Linked DNA regions of Niveibacterium microcysteis. The protein of the gene in region 2 interacts with the protein of the main gene of each other region in a pairwise test. Links are inferred from orthologs where the notes say so. Each region holds a gene or a part of one and is shown on either strand. Other genes may lie near its edges.

The links.
Region 1: the proteins of rlmN (region 2) and ftsZ interact in binary tests that used the Escherichia coli proteins (3 or more experiments, as listed by UniProt). The link is inferred for Niveibacterium microcysteis from one-to-one orthologs.

Annotation. Positions count from the first base shown.
Region 1 is NZ_CP071060.1:3,683,730-3,688,866, reverse strand. What follows is about bases 2,110-5,034. They hold ftsZ (cell division protein FtsZ), read left to right. Parts: upstream 2,110-2,964; coding sequence 2,965-4,104; downstream 4,105-5,034. Other genes in these bases: lpxC (UDP-3-O-acyl-N-acetylglucosamine deacetylase), read left to right, coding at 4,255-5,034; ftsA (cell division protein FtsA), read left to right, coding at 2,110-2,804. Outside these bases: JY500_RS16705 (D-alanine--D-alanine ligase), read left to right, coding at 1-761; JY500_RS16700 (cell division protein FtsQ/DivIB), read left to right, coding at 853-1,578; more of ftsA, read left to right, coding at 1,575-2,109; more of lpxC, read left to right, coding at 5,035-5,137. UniProt on the Escherichia coli protein: Essential cell division protein that forms a contractile ring structure (Z ring) at the future cell division site. The regulation of the ring assembly controls the timing and the location of cell division.
Region 2 is NZ_CP071060.1:3,432,920-3,445,214, reverse strand. The notes cover bases 7,005-9,962. They hold rlmN (dual-specificity RNA methyltransferase RlmN), read left to right. Parts: upstream 7,005-7,906; coding sequence 7,907-9,019; downstream 9,020-9,962. Other genes in these bases: JY500_RS15600 (RodZ domain-containing protein), read left to right, coding at 9,813-9,962; pilW (type IV pilus biogenesis/stability protein PilW), read left to right, coding at 9,022-9,816; ndk (nucleoside-diphosphate kinase), read left to right, coding at 7,395-7,820; JY500_RS15620 (hypothetical protein), read right to left, coding at 7,005-7,193. Also shown: JY500_RS15650 (response regulator transcription factor), read right to left, coding at 1-122; JY500_RS15645 (sensor histidine kinase), read right to left, coding at 182-2,122; JY500_RS15640 (HPP family protein), read right to left, coding at 2,184-3,317; JY500_RS15635 (TRAP transporter substrate-binding protein), read left to right, coding at 3,551-4,561; JY500_RS15630 (TRAP transporter small permease), read left to right, coding at 4,658-5,368; JY500_RS15625 (TRAP transporter large permease), read left to right, coding at 5,365-6,651; more of JY500_RS15620, read right to left, coding at 6,717-7,004; more of JY500_RS15600, read left to right, coding at 9,963-10,754; ispG (flavodoxin-dependent (E)-4-hydroxy-3-methylbut-2-enyl-diphosphate synthase), read left to right, coding at 10,760-12,010; hisS (histidine--tRNA ligase), read left to right, coding at 12,048-12,295.

The DNA.
Region 1 (5,137 bases), 250 kb from region 2 along the record:
CGCTGCGCGACGAGGGTTTCGATCGCGCCTTCGTGATCCTGCACGGCCGCGGTGGAGAGGACGGTACCCTGCAGGGCGTGTTGGAAACGTTGCGGATTCCCTACACCGGCAGTGGCGTGATGGCTTCCGCGATCTCGATGGACAAGTGGCGCACCAAGCTGGTGTGGCTGGCAGCAGGCCTGCCGACGCCGCGCTTCCGCCTGCTCGATGCGGAAACCGACTGGGACGATGTGGCACGTGACCTCGGCCTGCCGATCTTCGTCAAGCCGGTGCATGAAGGCTCCAGCATGGGTGCGACGAAGGTCACCGAGGTGGCGCAGTTGAAGGAAGCCTGGGCGCTCGCAGCGCGCTTCGATTCACTCGTCATTGCCGAAGAGTTCATCGAAGGTCAGGAACTGACGGCGCCCTTCCTGGGTGACAAACCCTTGCCCCTGGTACGTATCGCCGCGCCCGATGGCAAGTACGACTACCAGAACAAGTACTTCACCGATGTCGTGCAGTACCACTGCCCGTGCGGCTTGCCCGCCGAGCGCGAGGCCGAACTGCAGGCGATCGTGATGCGCGCGTCCGCCGTGCTGGGTTGCCGGGGCTGGGGACGTGCAGACCTGATGCTCACCGCCGACGGCCGTGCCTATCTGCTCGAAATGAACACCGCCCCGGGCATGACCTCGCACTCGCTGGTGCCGATGGCCGCGCGCGCTGCGGGTATCGCATTCGAAGATTTGTGCGTCGAAATCCTCAAGGGGGCTGCACTTGGCTGAGCACCAACCCGCCTTTGGCCGCAACGCCTCGACGGCGCGCCCCGCGCGCGCCACTGTTGAGCCGCGCGGACTCTGGCATCGACCGGAGTGGATGAACGGCATCGCGGACGCGCTGCTGCTCTTCGCCTCGGTCGCGCTCGGCTATGCCGCGATGCGCGCCGCGCTCGCCATGCCTCTCTTCGGTTTCCGTGAAGTCGTGGTGGTTTCACCGCTGTCGCAGGTGACCTCTGCGCAGCTTGAGTTCGCGGCTCGTTCCGGCCTGAAAGGCAATTTCTTCAGTGTCAGTCTCGACGACGCGCGTGCCGCGTTCGAAAAGCTGCCATGGGTGCGTCGCGCAGAAGTGCGGCGCGTGTGGCCGGCAACACTTGAGGTGAAGCTCGAGGAACATGTTGCCGCGGCCTACTGGCGCGCCGGTGACAACGGCGATACGCGCCTGGTGAATCAGCAAGGCGAGGTCTTCATCGCAGCGACGAATGCGCACCTGCCGGTCTTCTCCGGACCCGAGGGGAGCGCGTCGCAGGTGCTTGAGCGCTATCGCGACTTCGCGTCTCAGCTTGCATCGATCAGCGCCGTGCCGGCCGCCCTGAACTACTCGCAGCGGCAGGCCTGGCAGATCCGCCTCGAAGACGGGCTCGTGATCGAGCTTGGACGTGATCAGCCTAACACCCCGCTTGGCGAACGCCTGGCGCGGTTCGTATCAGTTTGGCCGCAGGCGCGCACTCGCCTGCAGGCGCCCGCGACGGTGGCGGACTTGCGCTACCCGACCGGATTTGCGGTGCAGGTCGCCGTGGCCCCCAGCAACAAGGCAAAACAATGAGCAAGGAATACAAGGATCTGATTGTCGGCCTCGACATCGGCACCTCGAAGATCACCGCGCTGGTCGCCGAGATGAAGCCGGACGGCCGCTTCGAAGTGGTCGGCGCCGCGTCGCAGCCATCCAGCGGCCTGCGCAAGGGCGTCGTGGTCAACATCGAAGCCACCGTCGAGGCGATCTCAAAGGTCGTGCAGGAGGTCGAGATGATGGCCAACTGCAAGATCCGCGATGTCTACACCGGCATTGCAGGCAGCCACATCCGCAGCTTCAACTCGAACGGCATGACACCGATCAAGGATCGCGAGGTCACGCCGCTCGACGTTGAGCGTGTGATTGAAACGGCCAAGGCGATGCCGCTCCCGGCGGACCAGCAGATCCTGCACATCCTGACGCAGGAATTCATCATCGACGGGCAGGACGGCGTGCGCGAACCGATCGGCATGAGCGGCGTGCGCCTCGAAGTGAAGGTGCACATCGTCACCGGCGCGGTGTCCGCGGCGCAAAACCTCGTCAAGTGCGTGCGCCGCTGCGGCCTCGAGGTCAACGACCTTGTGTTGCAGCCGCTCGCATCGAGCTTCGCGACCCTGACCGAGGACGAGAAAGAGCTCGGCGTGTGTCTCGTCGACATCGGCGGCGGTACGACTGACATCGCCGTCTTCACGCAAGGCGCGATCCGCCACACGGCGGTGATCCCAGTTGCAGGCGATCAGGTTACCAATGACATTGCCATGGCGCTGCGTACGCCGACGGCCGAGGCCGAGGAGATCAAGATCCGCTACGGCGTTGCGATGCCGGCCTTGGTTGATCCGGAAGCGATGATTGATGTGCCGAGCGTTGGCGAGCGCGCTGCGCGCAAGCTCTCGCGTCAGGCCTTGGCCGATGTGATCGAGCCGCGCGTCTCCGAGTTGTTCGAGCTGGTGCAGGCCGAACTGCGTCGCAGTGGCTACGAGGAACTGCTGTCCTCCGGCCTCGTGCTGACGGGCGGCTCGGCGGTGCTGGCCGGCGTTGTGGAACTGGGCGAGGAGATCTTCCATACCCCGGTGCGCATCGGCATTCCGCATTACCAGGGCAGTCTCGCCGACATGGTTTGCCACCCGCAGTATGCGACCGCAATGGGCCTGCTTTTCGAGGCGGCAGCGCAACGGCGCAGGGGGCTGCACGCGCACGAAACACGTAGTGTGAAGCAGTCATTTCAACGAGTTATGGCGTGGTTTGCGCGCAATTTCTAAGCACGCGAGCCAAAGTATTTCACGGCGCAGCAATTGCATGTGGCATGGCGCCGATATTTAGTTGTAAACTTTCATTGGCGTACTATATTTAGGTGGTTGTTAAATTCCCCGACAGCGGGGTAAACCACCTGCGCCAGGGCTGAATCAGGAGGCTAGGCAGATGTTCGAGATCAGGGAAAAAGAAGCCGTCGGAACCGTCATCAAAGTGATCGGGATTGGCGGTGCGGGTGGTAACGCCATCGACCACATGATCCGCGAAGGGGTCAAAGGGGTTGAGTTCGTGTGTGCCAATACCGACGCCCAGGCTCTCAAGCGCAGCAGCGCTGCCACCAAGATTCAGCTCGGCGATTCCGGCCTCGGCGCGGGCGCGAAGCCCGAAGCTGGCCGTACAGCGGCGCTGGATGCGCGCGACCGGATCGCTGACGCGCTGACCGGCGCGCACATGGCCTTCATTACCGCCGGCATGGGCGGTGGCACCGGTACTGGGGCCGCGCCCGTTGTCGCAGAAGTCGCTCGCGAGATGGGCGTGCTGACGGTCGCCGTGGTGACCAAGCCGTTCGACTTCGAGAACCGCAATCGTGTCGCGGACAGCGGCATCGAAGAACTCGCCAAGCACGTCGACTCCCTGATCGTGGTGCTGAATGACAAGCTGATGGAAGTGCATGGCGACGACGCCAGCGTTGAAGAGTGCTTCCGTTCCGCCGACAACGTGCTGCGCAACGCGGTCGGCGGCATCGCTGAAATCATCAACATTCCGGGCCTGGTCAACGTCGACTTCCAGGACGTCCGCACCGTGATGGCCGAAATGGGCCGCGCGATGATGGGTTCGGCTGAAGCTGCCGGCATCGATCGCGCCCGCATCGCGGCTGAACAGGCTGCTTGCTGCCCGCTGCTTGAAGGTGTTGAACTCTCGGGCGCGCGTGGCGTGCTGATCAACATCTCGGCGAGCCGTTCGCTGAAGATGAGCGAAGTCCGTGAAGCGGTGAATACCGTGCGCGCCTTTGCGCATGCCGACGCATTCGTGATCTACGGCACCGTGTTCGACGAAGCGATGGAAGATCGCATTCGCGTGACCGTTGTCGCAACGGGTCTTGGCGTTGCGAAGGCTGCCGCGCAGAAGCCGCCGATGCACGTGATTCGCACCGGCACCGACAACGTCGGGATCGAAGTGAACTATGCCGATCTGGAACAGCCGGCGGTCATCCGTCGCCAGCACCGCCGTTCGACCGTTGAGGCGATGAGCGCCAATGGCTTCGGTACGCTGGACATTCCGGCCTTTCTGCGCAAGCAAGCGGATTGATCGGCAGATGATGAATCGGACGCCCCGCCTCGGCGGGGCGTTTTCGTTTCTGGATATCGGTGGCCTATGCTGACGATAGCGGGTGTCAATCGTCGCCTGCGGCCCGCGTGATAAAATCGTTTCCGATCAATCTCTTGCCGGAGCCCGTCTATGCTCGGACAACGCACGCTGAAGACCATCGTCACCGCCACCGGTGTCGGGCTGCACAGCGGCATCAAGGTAACGCTCAGCCTGCGCCCGGCAGCACCGGATACCGGCATCGTCTTTCGCCGGGTCGATCTCGATCCGCCGGTCGATTTGCCTGCTTCGCCCTACTCGGTCGTCGATACGCGCCTGTGTTCCGGCTTGCAGCAGGGCGAGGCCAAGATCGGTACTGTCGAACACTTGATGTCCGCGTTGGCTGGCTTGGGTGTCGATAATGCCTATGTCGATGTAGATGGCCCGGAAATTCCGATCCTGGATGGGTCGGCTGCGCCGTTTGTATTCCTGATCCAGTCCGCCGGCATCGAAGAGCAGGGTGCTCCGAAGCGGTTCCTTCGCGTACTGAAACCGGTTGAGGTGAGGGAGGGGGATAAATGGGTTCGCCTCGATCCGCATGAAGGCTTTCGCCTTGCGTTCTCGATCCAGTTCAATCACCCCGCAATCGATCGAACCGGCACCGAGGTCTCGGTCGATTTTGCGGAGCATTCATACGTGCGGGAGATTTCGCGTGCCCGCACCTTCGGCTTCATGCACGAGGTGGAGTACATGCGCGACGCGGGCCTCGCTCGTGGCGGCAGCCTCGACAACGCGATCGTGATGGACGAGTACCGCGTCCTGAATGCCGATGGATTGCGTTACGGCGACGAGTTCGTCAAGCACAAGGTGCTGGACGCCATCGGCGATCTCTACCTCGCGGGCCATCCCTTGTTGGCGGCCTACTCGGCACACAAGTCCGGCCATGCGCTCAACAACCAGGTTCTGCGCGCGTTGCTCGAAGACAAGACTGCCTGGGATATCGTGAGTTTCGACCGCGATGAAGATGTACCGGCTT
Region 2 (12,295 bases):
GACGCGAGGAAGTCTTCGCCACTCGACCAGGTGCGGCATGCCAGGCGGCGGCTCTTGAGCAGCCAGGCTAGCGCGTCGCGAATTGCTTCGTCGTCATCAACGATGTGAACCAAGGGTTCCATGTCAGTCTCCGGCGGCCCGAGAACAGGCAAGCAGGTTGGGTGTGGTGCGGCGGCGCATCCTAGACCTTGATCGGCAGGGTCAGGTGAAACAGGGTGCCGCCTTCCGGGTTGGCTTCAAACCACAGCCGCCCGTGGTGCAGTTCGGCGATCGAGCGGCAGATGTTAAGCCCCATCCCCATGCCTTCCGCCTTCGTGGTGAACAGGGCTTCGAAGAGGCGTTCGCCGACTTCGGGCGCGATGCCGCTGCCGTGGTCCGCAACGGATACGCGCACCCAGCCTTCAACCAGCGCCGTACGCACGGTCAGCACCCGGCGGCCCGGCGGGGTGTCGCGCATCGCATCGAAGCCGTTGCGGATCAGGTTAACCAGAACCTGTTCGAGCATCACCGTATCGGCATGCACCGGCGGCAAGTCGGGCGACAACTCCGCGATCAGGCGCACGGCGCGGCGGCGCGCTTCCGATTGCACCAGCTCGAAGGCCTCCTTTACGGCGGCGTTGATCACGGCTGGGCGGAAGTTCGACTCGCGCTTGCGCACGAAGTCGTGCACCCGCCGGATGATCTGACCTGCGCGCGTGGCTTGCTGTGCGAGCTTTTCGATCGCCGCCTCGATCTCGCTCTGCGGCAGGCTGCCGGTGCGCAGTGCGTTGAGCGCGCCGGTGGCGTAGCTGGTGATCGCGGCCAGCGGCTGGTTCAGCTCGTGCGCCAGCGAAGAGGCCATTTCGCCCATCGTGACGAGGCGTGCATTCGATTGCAGCTTCTCCTGCTGCTGGCGGGTCAGCTCTTCGGCGCGACGCCGCTCGGTGATGTCGAGCACGGAGCCCATCCAGCCGGTGTGCTTGCCGTCGGCATCGATCAGCGGCGCTTCGTAGATCAGCACATCGAACTTCTCACCGTTCTTGCGCCGGAAGCGCAGTTCCACGCCTTGCGAGGGGGCGTCGCCCGCGAGAATGCTGTCATGCACCGCGCGGGTGCGGTCGAATTCATCGGGTAGCCAATACGGCATCGGCGGGGCCATGCCGACCAGTTCTTCCGCGCTCCAGCCAAACATGCGGCAGAACGCCGGGTTCACGTAGGTGATGCGGCCACTGAGGTCGCGCGCGCGCAGACCGGTCAGCAGCGAATCTTCCATCGCCTGTCGCACCGCCATTTCGCGCCGCAGCGCCTGCTCGGCAAGCTGCCGCCGTCGCATGTGCCGGCGCAACATCCAGAGGCTCCATACGGTCGCCGCGGCGAAAACGATCACCGCGCCGGCGAAGGCCAGCGGCACCAGGCGGGTGCCGCTTCGGTAGCCCTCAACCTTCAGTGCGAGCCCGTGCCCGGGCGGATCGAAGGGGACTTCGTAACTCAGCTCCCCGGCGAGCGGGGCGACTTGCGATTTGGCTGCGACGACGGCGCCGCGCTGATCCAGGATTGAAAGCCGGTAGCGTTCAGAGAACCACCACGGCACCTGCGTCGAGAGCATCTGCTGGAAGCTGTAGACCGCGACAACGTAGCCGACGAGGCTATGGCCATCGTGCCACGGGGTGGCGACGGCAAAACTCGGTTCGCTCGGTGGGCCGGGCAGGTAGGCGTAGCCGGCGCGGCCGAAGGCGCGCGACATGTCGGCCGCCTCCTGCACCAGCTCAGGGTCTTCGGGCCGCAATTCGGGTGGCCAGGCACCGCGTGCCGACAGCCGCGCATCCACCCACAGCACGCGCACCACGCCGCTGTCGCCACCGGTGAGCTGCCGCAGCCGCGCGATGGTCTGCTCGCCGGGCGTCTGCGATGCGAACAAGTCCGGCGCCAGTTGGCGCAGCACGCCTTCGTTACGCTCGAGCTGGAAGCGCAGGTTCTGCTCGATCCACAGCACGTCGGAGACGAGCGTGGCGCGCTGCTCGTCACGATCCTGCCGCAGCGTGAGCGCGACGAAGCCGGCGATGCCCGCCACCAGGGCGATCAAGGCCAGCGCGGGCAGGCGCCAATACCAATCGCTGGTGTGGTGGGAGGGGGCGGTCGGCATGCTCACACCGATACTCTAGCTGCGATGCCGCGAGCTGGGCGAAGCGTGCCGCGGCATCGCCTCAAGCCTCGCGTGCCGGCGGCTCGGCGAGCCGCCCCTGGTAGAGCGCGGCCACCATGTCGCTCTGCGTGACGATGCCGACGAGCCGGCGTTCGTCATCAACCACCGGGATGTGGCTGTGCCCGCCGCCCGAGAGCAAAGGCACAAGCGTGACGAGGTGCATCTCCGGATGTGCCGTTTGTACCGGGCTGCTCATCAGTTGGCCGACGACCTCTGGCTTGTCCGATGTCATGCTCGCGGTGCGGCGGATCAGCGCCTTGAGGCGTTTGTCGAAGCTCGGGTACACATCGAGATCGAGCTGCTTCATGAAATCCACTTGCGTGACGATGCCCGTGACGCGACGCGCCCGATCAACCACGGGCAGCGCCTTGATCCGATGCCGCCGCATCAAGGACCAGGCGTCCTGCAGTTCGGTGCCGAACTCGGCCGAGATCACGTTGCGCGTCATGATGTCGCCAATCGTGATTTCCCCCATGCGGCGCCGGTAAGCGTGCGCCTCGGCCTGCTGGAACATCGATTGCAGGTCGTCGCGGTCAATATCCAGCACCTGGTTGTACTCGCGCAGCACTGCGTCGAGATCCGCTGCGACGAAGCCCAGTCGCTCCGGTGGCGCGTCCGCGCCCTTCGTTGGCGGATGCCGATGCGGATACGGCCGGCCGGAGAGGTTGTTGAACGCGAGTGCCACGGCCAGCAGCGCGGCTGAGTTGAGCAGAACCGGGGCGAGCGCGAAGCCGAATCCCAGTGCATGGACTGCCGGGCCGCCCAGGACGGCGGTCAGCGCGACGGCGCCGCTGGGTGGATGCAGGCAACGCAGGGCGAACATTGCCCCGATCGCGATGGACACCGCGAAGGCGCCGGACATCAGCGGATCGTGAAAGACCTTCCAGCTTGAAACGCCGATCAGCGCGGCGACCAGATTGCCGCCAATGATCGACCAGGGTTGGGCAAGCGGGCTCGACGGCACGCCGAACAGCAGCACGGCGGACGCACCCATTGGCGCAATCAGCAGCGGCAGTTGGCTGGCCTTCCCCAGTACCGCGTGGGTAATCAGCCCGGTCAGCAGAATGCCCAGCAAGGCACCGGCGCAGGCGCGCAGCCGCTCGGTCGAGTTGGCGGTGACCGGTGCCGGGATCATGGCCCTGAGCGCTTGCAGGAATCGGTGGTTGCGGAATCGCATCGGTCTGGGCGTTGGGGGCGTTGGGGGCGCGGGAGGCGCATGGTAGCGCAGCGGCTGGCGGCGGTCCGTGAGTGCTTGGTTGTGGAACTCCACAATGGCCCGATGTGCCGCGTCGCCCTAAAACTCCATCATCCGCAGCTCGATCTGCGGTGCAGCGCCGACTAATCGTAATCGCCCGAGGAGACACCACCATGCAACGTCGAACACTTGCTGCATCCCTGCTGGTCGCGCTTGCAGCCTGGTCGCTGCCCGCGGCCGCGCAGCAGCAGATCGTGATCAAGTTCAGCCATGTCGTGGCACGCAACACGCCCAAGGGCGAGGCCGCCGAACGTTTTGCCCAGCTTGCCGCGGCCAAGACCGGTGGGCGGGTCAAGGTCGAGGTCTATCCCAACAGCCAGCTCTACAAGGACAAGGAAGAGATGGAGGCGTTGCAACTGGGTGCCGTCCAGATGCTCGCGCCGTCGCTGGCCAAGTTTGGGCCGCTGGGCGTCAAGGAATTCGAAGTCTTCGACCTGCCCTACCTCTTCGATAGCTACGACCAGCTCCATCGCGTAACCAACGGCCCGATCGGCAAGGATCTGCTCAAGCGCCTGGAGCCCAAGGGCATCGTCGGTCTGGCTTACTGGGACAACGGCTTCAAGGACTTTTCGGCGAACAAGCCGCTGAAGACACCGGCGGACTTCAAGGGTCTCAAGATGCGCATCCAGTCGTCCAAGGTGCTCGACTCGGAGATGCGGGCGCTCGGCGCCAATCCGCAGGTCATCGCGTTCTCCGAGGTCTATCAGGCGCTGCAGACCGGCGTCGTGGACGGCACCGAGAACCCGCCTTCCAACTTCTACACCCAGAAGATGCATGAGGTGCAGAAGTTCGTGACCCAAAGCGGCCACGGCTACCTCGGCTACGCGGTGATCGTGAACAAGAAGTTCTGGGAAGGTTTGCCGGCCGACATCCGCGCCCAGCTGGAGGACGCGATGGTGCAAGCCACGCGCTATGCCGACGCGGTGGCGCAGAAAGAGAACAACGATGCCATGGAGGCCGTGAAGAAATCCGGCAAGACGCAAGTCGTTGCGCTGTCGCCCGCAGAGAAGGCCGAACTGAAGAGGGTGCTGCTCGCGGTGCATAAGGAGCAGGAGTCGCGTGTCGGCGCCGAGCTGATCAAGGCGATCTACAAGGAGACCGGGTTCAACCCGGCCAAGCCCTAAACCCGTTTCGGGGTGGCGCGTGGCGGTTCGGGGGGACTGCCGCGCGCCCGCTGCCCGCCCGGCCGTATCTGGCCAATTCTTATCCGGAGACATCCAATGAAGATCCTCGATCACATCGAGGAATGGTTGATCGCGACCCTGATGGGCGCGGCCACGGTGATCATCTTTGTCGCCGTGCTGCATCGCTACCTGTCCGGCTTCGCCATTCCCGGCCTGCAGGACTGGCTGCTGTCGATCAACCTTTCCTGGGCACAGGAGCTGTGCATCATCATGTTCGTCTGGATGGCCAAGTTCGGCGCCGCCTATGGTGTGCGCACCGGCATCCATGTTGGCGTGGATGTGCTGATCAACCGACTCGATGATCGGAAGCGCGCGAAGTTCGTGCTCTTCGGTCTGTGCGCCGGTGCGTTCTTCACCGGCGTTGTTGCCACGCTGGGGGCGCGCTTCGTGTGGGAGAACGGTTTCCATCACGCGTTGTTCACCAAGCTGGGCATTCCCGGTGACACCTTTGAAGGGCCGACCACGCCAGACCTCGAGTGGCCGACCTGGATCGTCTACTCGGCGATCCCGCTTGGCTCTGGTCTGATGTGTTTCCGCTTTCTGCAGGTAGCGTGGGCCTTCGTGAAGACCGGCGAGTTGCCGCACCACGATCACGGTCACGTCGATGGGTTGGAGGACGAGCCCGACGAGAAGCTGCCGTCGGTGGGCGAAGCTTTTGCGGAAGGGGAGGACATCGCCCATGGCTACGGCGGCTCGCGCCGTTTCAAGGCGGCCCACCAACGCGACGACGAGGAGGGCAAGCAATGAGCGCGCTCATCATCTTCGGCCTGCTTCTTGCCTTGATGCTCACCGGCATGCCGATCTCGATCTCGCTCGGCCTGACGGTGCTGACCTTTCTCTTCACGATGACCACGGTGCCGATCGAATCGGTTGCACTGAAGCTCTTCACCGGCATCGAGAAGTTCGAAATCATGGCGATTCCGTTCTTCATCCTGGCCGGCAACTTCCTCACGCACGGTGGCGTCGCGCGGCGGATGATCAATTTCGCCACTTCGATGGTCGGCCACTGGCACGGCGGCCTTGGGCTTGCGGGCGTGATGGCCTGCGCGCTGTTCGCCGCGGTGTCCGGTTCGTCGCCGGCGACGGTCGTGGCGATCGGGTCGATCCTGCTGCCGGCCATGGTCAAGGCAGGCTTTCCGAAGCGCTTTGGCGCCGGTGTGATCACCACCTCGGGCGCGCTGGGCATCCTGATCCCGCCGTCCATCGTGATGGTGATGTACTCGGTCGCGACCAACACCTCGGTCGGCGCGCTGTTCATGGCGGGCGTGGTGCCGGGCCTGATGCTGGCGGGTTTCCTCGGCTTTACCACCTGGTACCGTGCGCGCAAGTTCGGCTACCCGCGGCAGGCCAAGGCAAGCTGGCCCGAGCGGTTCAAGGCGTTTCGCGAGTCGATGTGGGGGCTTTTCCTGATCATCGTCGTGATGGGCGGCATCTACACCGGCATCTTTACGCCGACCGAGGCGGCCGCGATGAGCGCGGTGTATGCCTTCATCGTCGCGGTCTTTGTTTACAAGGACATGCCGCTTGCCGGCGTGCGCAAGGTGCTGCTCGACTCGGCGAACATGAGCGCGATGCTGCTCTACATCATCACGAACGCGGTGCTGTTCTCCTTCATCATGACCAACGAGAACATTCCGCAGCAGCTCGCCGATTGGCTGTTGGCTCAAGGCCTTGGCCCGATTGCCTTCCTGCTCGCGGTGAATGTGCTGCTGCTGGTGGCCGGGAACGTGATGGAACCGTCATCGATCGTGCTGATCATGGCGCCGATCCTGTTTCCGGTGGCGGCCAAGCTGGGCATCCATCCGGTGCACTTCGGCATCCTGATCACCGTGAACATGGAGGTCGGCATGTGCCATCCACCGGTGGGGCTCAACATGTATGTGGCCTCGGGCATTACGAAGATGGGCATTACCGAGCTGACGGTGGCGGTTTGGCCCTGGCTGCTGACGATGCTGGCTTTCCTTGGTCTGGTGACCTATGTGCCGACGCTGTCGCTGTGGTTTCCGCGCATGCTGGGCATGCTCCAGTAGCCTGCTGCGGTTGAAGCAAAAACGGGCGCCAGTGGCGCCCGTTTTCTTTGCCGCTGCGGTGCGGGTTATTGCGCGAGCGGGATCGTCGCCGCCTGATCAAAGCGCAGCAATGCGTCGATCTTCGCTTCGATCTGCATGAAACGTGCTGCCTTGGCGGCCGGAATCACCTTCGACATCTTGTCGAAGTAGGTCACGCGGAGCTTGATCAGGTCGCGCTCGGCGCCGTTGATTTCGCCGATCAGACGCTTGGCGTTGGCGTTGGTGAGCTTCGCATCCACAGCGATGAAGTCGATCATCGCGAGCGTCAGCCGTTGGCGGATCGTCGTGCCTGCCTTCTCGTACTGGTCATAGAGCGGCCAGAATTTGTCTGCCTCAGCCGCCGTCAGCAGCATGTTGTCAGCGACCAGCTTCTTCTTGTCTGTGCGGATCTGATCGCGCAGCGCCTGGACTGCTGCCGGATCCGGCGCGGCCGGCGTGGCGGCCTCGGCAATCGGGGCGAGCAGGGCGGTGGAACAGATGAGGGCGGCTAGAAGGTGCTTCATCATGCGTCCTTTAGGCTGGGAAAACCGCGAGTTTAGGCGTTTGAGGTGCCGCCAGACTATCGAGCGTGCGCCAGAAAATGTGCCCAATTGACAGCCTCTGGCGCCGTTTCGTTTTGGCACAAGAAGGCTGAGGTCCAGCAAATTTTCCCTGATATAATCAAAAGTTAGCTTTTTTGCACCCAACAATCGTGGAGTTTGAACATGGCTATCGAACGCACCCTATCGATCATCAAACCGGACGCCGTCGCGAAGAACGTGATCGGCAAAATCTATCAGCGTTTTGAAGACGCGGGTCTGAAGATCGTTGCCGCCAAGCTGGTGCACCTGTCCGAGCAGGAAGCCGGTCAGTTCTACGCAGTGCACAAAGAGCGTCCCTTCTTCAAGGATCTGGTCAAGTTCATGACCTCCGGCCCGGTGATGATCCAGGCGCTGGAAGGCGAGAACGCGATCGCGAAGAACCGCGAGCTGATGGGTGCCACCGACCCGAAGAAGGCTGCGCCGGGCACGATCCGCGCCGACTTCGCCGAGTCGATCGACGCCAACGCCGTGCACGGTTCGGATGCCCCGGAAACCGCCGCCGTTGAAGTGGCGTTCTTCTTCCCGGGCATGAACGTCTACTCCCGCTAAGCGAGGCGTAGCGATCCAACGGATTCGCCGGCGGGAATTTGAACCCCCGCTGGCGGTCTGAACGGTCTCTGCCCCCGGAGACAAACATGACGACAGCACAAGAAAACCGCGTCAACCTGCTCGATTTCGATGCGCAGGCGATGACAGACTGGTTCGCCGCGCAGGGCGAGAAGCCGTTTCGCGCGCGCCAGGTGCTGCGCTGGATTCACCGCTTCGGGGAGACCGATTTCGAGGCGATGACCGATGTCGCCAAGAGCCTGCGCGCCAAGCTGCAGGAATCGGCCTGCATCGTGCCGCCCAATCCGATCCGCGACAGCATCTCCACCGATGGCACGCGCAAGTGGTTGTTCGATGTGGGCAACGCCAACGCGGTCGAGAGCGTGTTCATTCCGGAAACGACGCGGGGCACGCTGTGCATTTCCTCGCAGGCCGGCTGCGCGCTGGACTGCTCCTTCTGTTCGACCGGCAAGCAGGGCTTCAACCGCAACCTGACGGCCGCCGAGATCATCGGTCAGCTGTGGATGGCGAACCGCCTGCTGGGTGCGGACCCGGACGGCGAACGCATCATCAGCAACGTCGTGATGATGGGTATGGGCGAGCCGCTGGCGAACTTCGACAACGTGGTGTCGGCGCTGAACCTGATGCTCGACGATCACGCCTACGGCCTTTCGCGCCGTCGCGTGACGGTGTCGACTTCGGGCATCGTGCCGGCGATGGATCGCCTCCGCGACGCCTGCCCGGTGGCGCTTGCCGTGTCGCTGCACGCGCCCAACGACGCGCTGCGCGACGTGCTCGTGCCGATCAACAAGAAGTACCCCCTGGTGGAACTGATGGCGGCTTGCCGGCGCTATCTCGAGCGCGCGCCGCGTGACTTCATCACCTTCGAATACGTCATGCTCGACGGGGTCAATGACCAGGACGAGCATGCCCGGCAGCTCATCGCACTCACGCGCGATGTGCCGTGCAAATTCAATCTGATTCCGTTCAATCCGTTCCCGAATTCGGGCTACGAACGCTCACCGGCACCCCGGATCAAGCGTTTTGCCCAGATTCTGATCGATGCCGGAATCGTGACGACCACCCGCAAGACCCGCGGCGACGACGTCGATGCCGCCTGCGGTCAGCTCGCCGGGCAGGTTATCGATAAAACGCGCCGCACTACGCGGCGCACCATTTCGCTTACGGAGGTCAGATCTTGATCGTGGCTCGTTCGCTCATGCTTGTGCTCGCGACTGCGGCGGCAGTATCCGCCTGCAGTACCCCTTCGTCGCAAGGCGGAGCCGGCGTTGCTGACCGACCCTCGACCGATCAGCCGGTCACCACCGAGGCGCGAAAACGCTCGCGGGCCCACGTCGAGTTGGGCAATGAGTATGTCAAGGCCGGCCGCCTTGGCGTTGCGATGGAGGAGGCGCGGATTGCGGTCCAGGAGGACCCGAGCTACGCCGCTGCGCATCATCTGCAGGCGCTGGTGCATATGTACCTGGATGAGCAGAAAGCCGCGCAGTCGGAGTTTGAGCGCGCCCTGTCGCTGGCGCCCGGTGATCCCGAAATCAACAACAGCTTCGGCTGGTTCCTGTGCAACGGTGGACAGGAGCAGCGCGGTCTTGAGTTGCTCGCGAAGGCAGCCCAGAACCCGTACTACGAAACCCCGACCCGCCCGTACACCAATTCGGGCCTGTGTTACCTGAAGCTCAAGAACGAGGATGCGGCCCGCGGGCAGTTCGCTCGCGCCTTGGCGCTCGACCCGAATAACGCAACCGCGCTCTTCAACCTTGCGAACATCGCATACCGCAAAGGCGAGATGCAGAAGGCGCGCGACCTTGTGGCCGACCTGAACCGTGTAGGCGAACCAACCGCGGCCTCAGTCTGGCTGGGTTTGCGTGTTGAGCGGAAGCTGGGCAACCGGGAGGCCGAAGCCGCTTACACCGCGCAGCTGCGCCGCCGCTTCACCAGTTCGCAGGAATATCAGGACTATTTGCAGGAGCGCTTTGATTGAGCGCTACGTCAATGGAATCACACAGCTACGCGAATGCCCCCGGCGTTGCTGCGTCGGGCGTTGCCCTGAAGCAGGCACGTGAGGCTCGCAATCTTGGTATCGCCGAAGTCGCTTCCACGCTGAAGCTGACCCCTCGCCAGATCGAAGCGATCGAGAGCGAGGCTTTCGATCAGTTGCCGGGCAGTGCCTTTGCACGCGGCTTTGTCCGCAACTACGCGCGTTATCTCGGTCTGGATCCTGCACCGCTGCTTGAACGCATGGAGCAGCCCGCACGTGGCGAGGATCTGAAGCTCGCGCCTGAATCGAATGCCGAAGGCTCCGTGCCGCGCCGCCCGTCGGGCTATCGGTCGGCGTCCCCGTTGCCAGCCGTCATGGTGGTAGGCGCGATTGTCGCGCTGGGGCTGGTGTGGTCGAGCTTCAATTGGTTTGGCCGTGGTGCCACTCCGGGTGTTGAGCGTGGGGTGAGTCAGTCTGCGGCCGTTGCGGCGTCCGAGCCGATCTTCCCGCCGCACACCGAAGAGACGGCCGTTGTGACCGCGCAGGTCGAGCCTGCCGCGAGCGCGTCCGAGCCGGTTGTTGCTCAATCGCTGCCGGCTACCGCCTCGGCGGCGCAATCGTCACCCGTTGCCGCAGTCAAACCTGCCGCTCCGCAATCGGCGCCTACGCCACTCGCGCAGCAGTCGGCGCCGGTTGGTGCAGCGCAGGGCGGTTTGAATTTTTCGTTCGCGCAGGACGCATGGGTCGAGGTGCGTGATGCCTCCGGCAGCGTGGTGTTCTCGCGCCTTAGCAAAGCCGGTTCGACACAGACGGTGCAGGGCACGGCACCGTTTGCGCTGGTGATTGGCAACGCGCCGAACGTCAAAGTCGAATACAACGGCCGCCCGGTCGATCTCGCGCCCTACACCAAGGTGAGTGTGGCGCGCCTTTCCGTGAAGTGATGCTGATGCCTGTTCTCGATCCATTCGGCGGAAAGCCGGCCGCTCGCCACCGTACCCGTGAAGTTCGCATCGGGCGTGTCCGCGTTGGGTCGGATGCGCCGATCGTCGTGCAGTCGATGACCAACACCGACACGGCAGACCACATCGCGACGGCAATCCAGATCGCGCAACTCGCGCGGGCTGGCTCCGAGATCGTGCGCATCACGGTGAATAACGAAGAGTCGGCGGCGGCAGTGCCGAAGATTCGCGAGCAGCTGCTGAAGATGAACGTGGATGTGCCGCTGGTCGGTGACTTCCACTACAACGGCCATCGCCTGCTGACGGCCTACCCCGAGTGCGCGGAGGTGCTGGACAAGTACCGCATCAATCCGGGCAACGTCGGCTCCGGCCAGAAGCGCGATCCGCAGTTTGCGGCGATCATCGAGCTGGCCTGCAAGTATGACAAGCCGGTCCGCATCGGCGTGAACTGGGGCAGTCTCGACCAGTCGGTGCTCGCGCGCATCATGGACGAGAACGCCAGCCGTGCCGAACCGATGGATGCGCAGGCGGTGATGCGCGAGGCGCTCGTCACCTCGGCGCTGGAGTCCGCAGCCAAGGCTGAAGAGTTTGGCATGGCCGGCAACCGAATCATCCTGTCCGCCAAGGTGTCGAGCGTGCAGGATTTGATCGCCGTCTACCGCATGCTGGCTGCGCGCTGCGACTATCCGCTGCACCTTGGTCTGACCGAAGCCGGCATGGGCAGCAAGGGCATCGTGGCCTCCACCGCGGCGCTGGGTGTGCTGCTACAGGAAGGTATCGGCGACACGATTCGTGTCTCGCTGACGCCGGAACCGGGCGGCGCCCGGACGCAGGAAGTGATCGTTGCGCAAGAAATCCTGCAGAGCATGGGCTTGCGTGCCTTCACCCCGATGGTGACGGCGTGCCCCGGCTGCGGGCGCACGACCAGCACCTTCTTCCAGGAACTCGCGCAGTCGGTGCAGGGCTACGTGCGCGACAAGATGCCGGAATGGAAGACCCAGTACGACGGCGTCGAGAACCTCACGCTTGCAGTGATGGGGTGTGTCGTCAATGGGCCCGGTGAGAGCAAGCACGCGAACATCGGGATCTCGCTGCCCGGTACCGGTGAAACCCCGGCGGCGCCGGTCTTCGAGGATGGGGAAAAGACCGTGACCCTGCGCGGTGACAACATCGCCCAGGAGTTCATCGGGCTGATCGACGCCTACGTAGCGCGCAAATACACAAGAAAGACCGTCTGAGCGTTCCGACGCCGACGAGACATTGAACAGGTAGCTGATGGCACAGAAACTGATTCAGGGCGTGCGTGGCATGCACGACATCCTGCCCGACGACGCCGAACGCTGGGAGCTGTTCGAGGAGATCGTGCGCGGCTGGCTGCGTAGCTATGGCTATCGCCCGATCCGCACGCCGATTCTTGAATTCACACCGCTCTTCGTGCGTGGCGTCGGTGAGCACACCGACATCGTTGAGAAGGAGATGTACGCCTTCGAAGATCGCCTGAACGGCGATCCGCTGGTACTGCG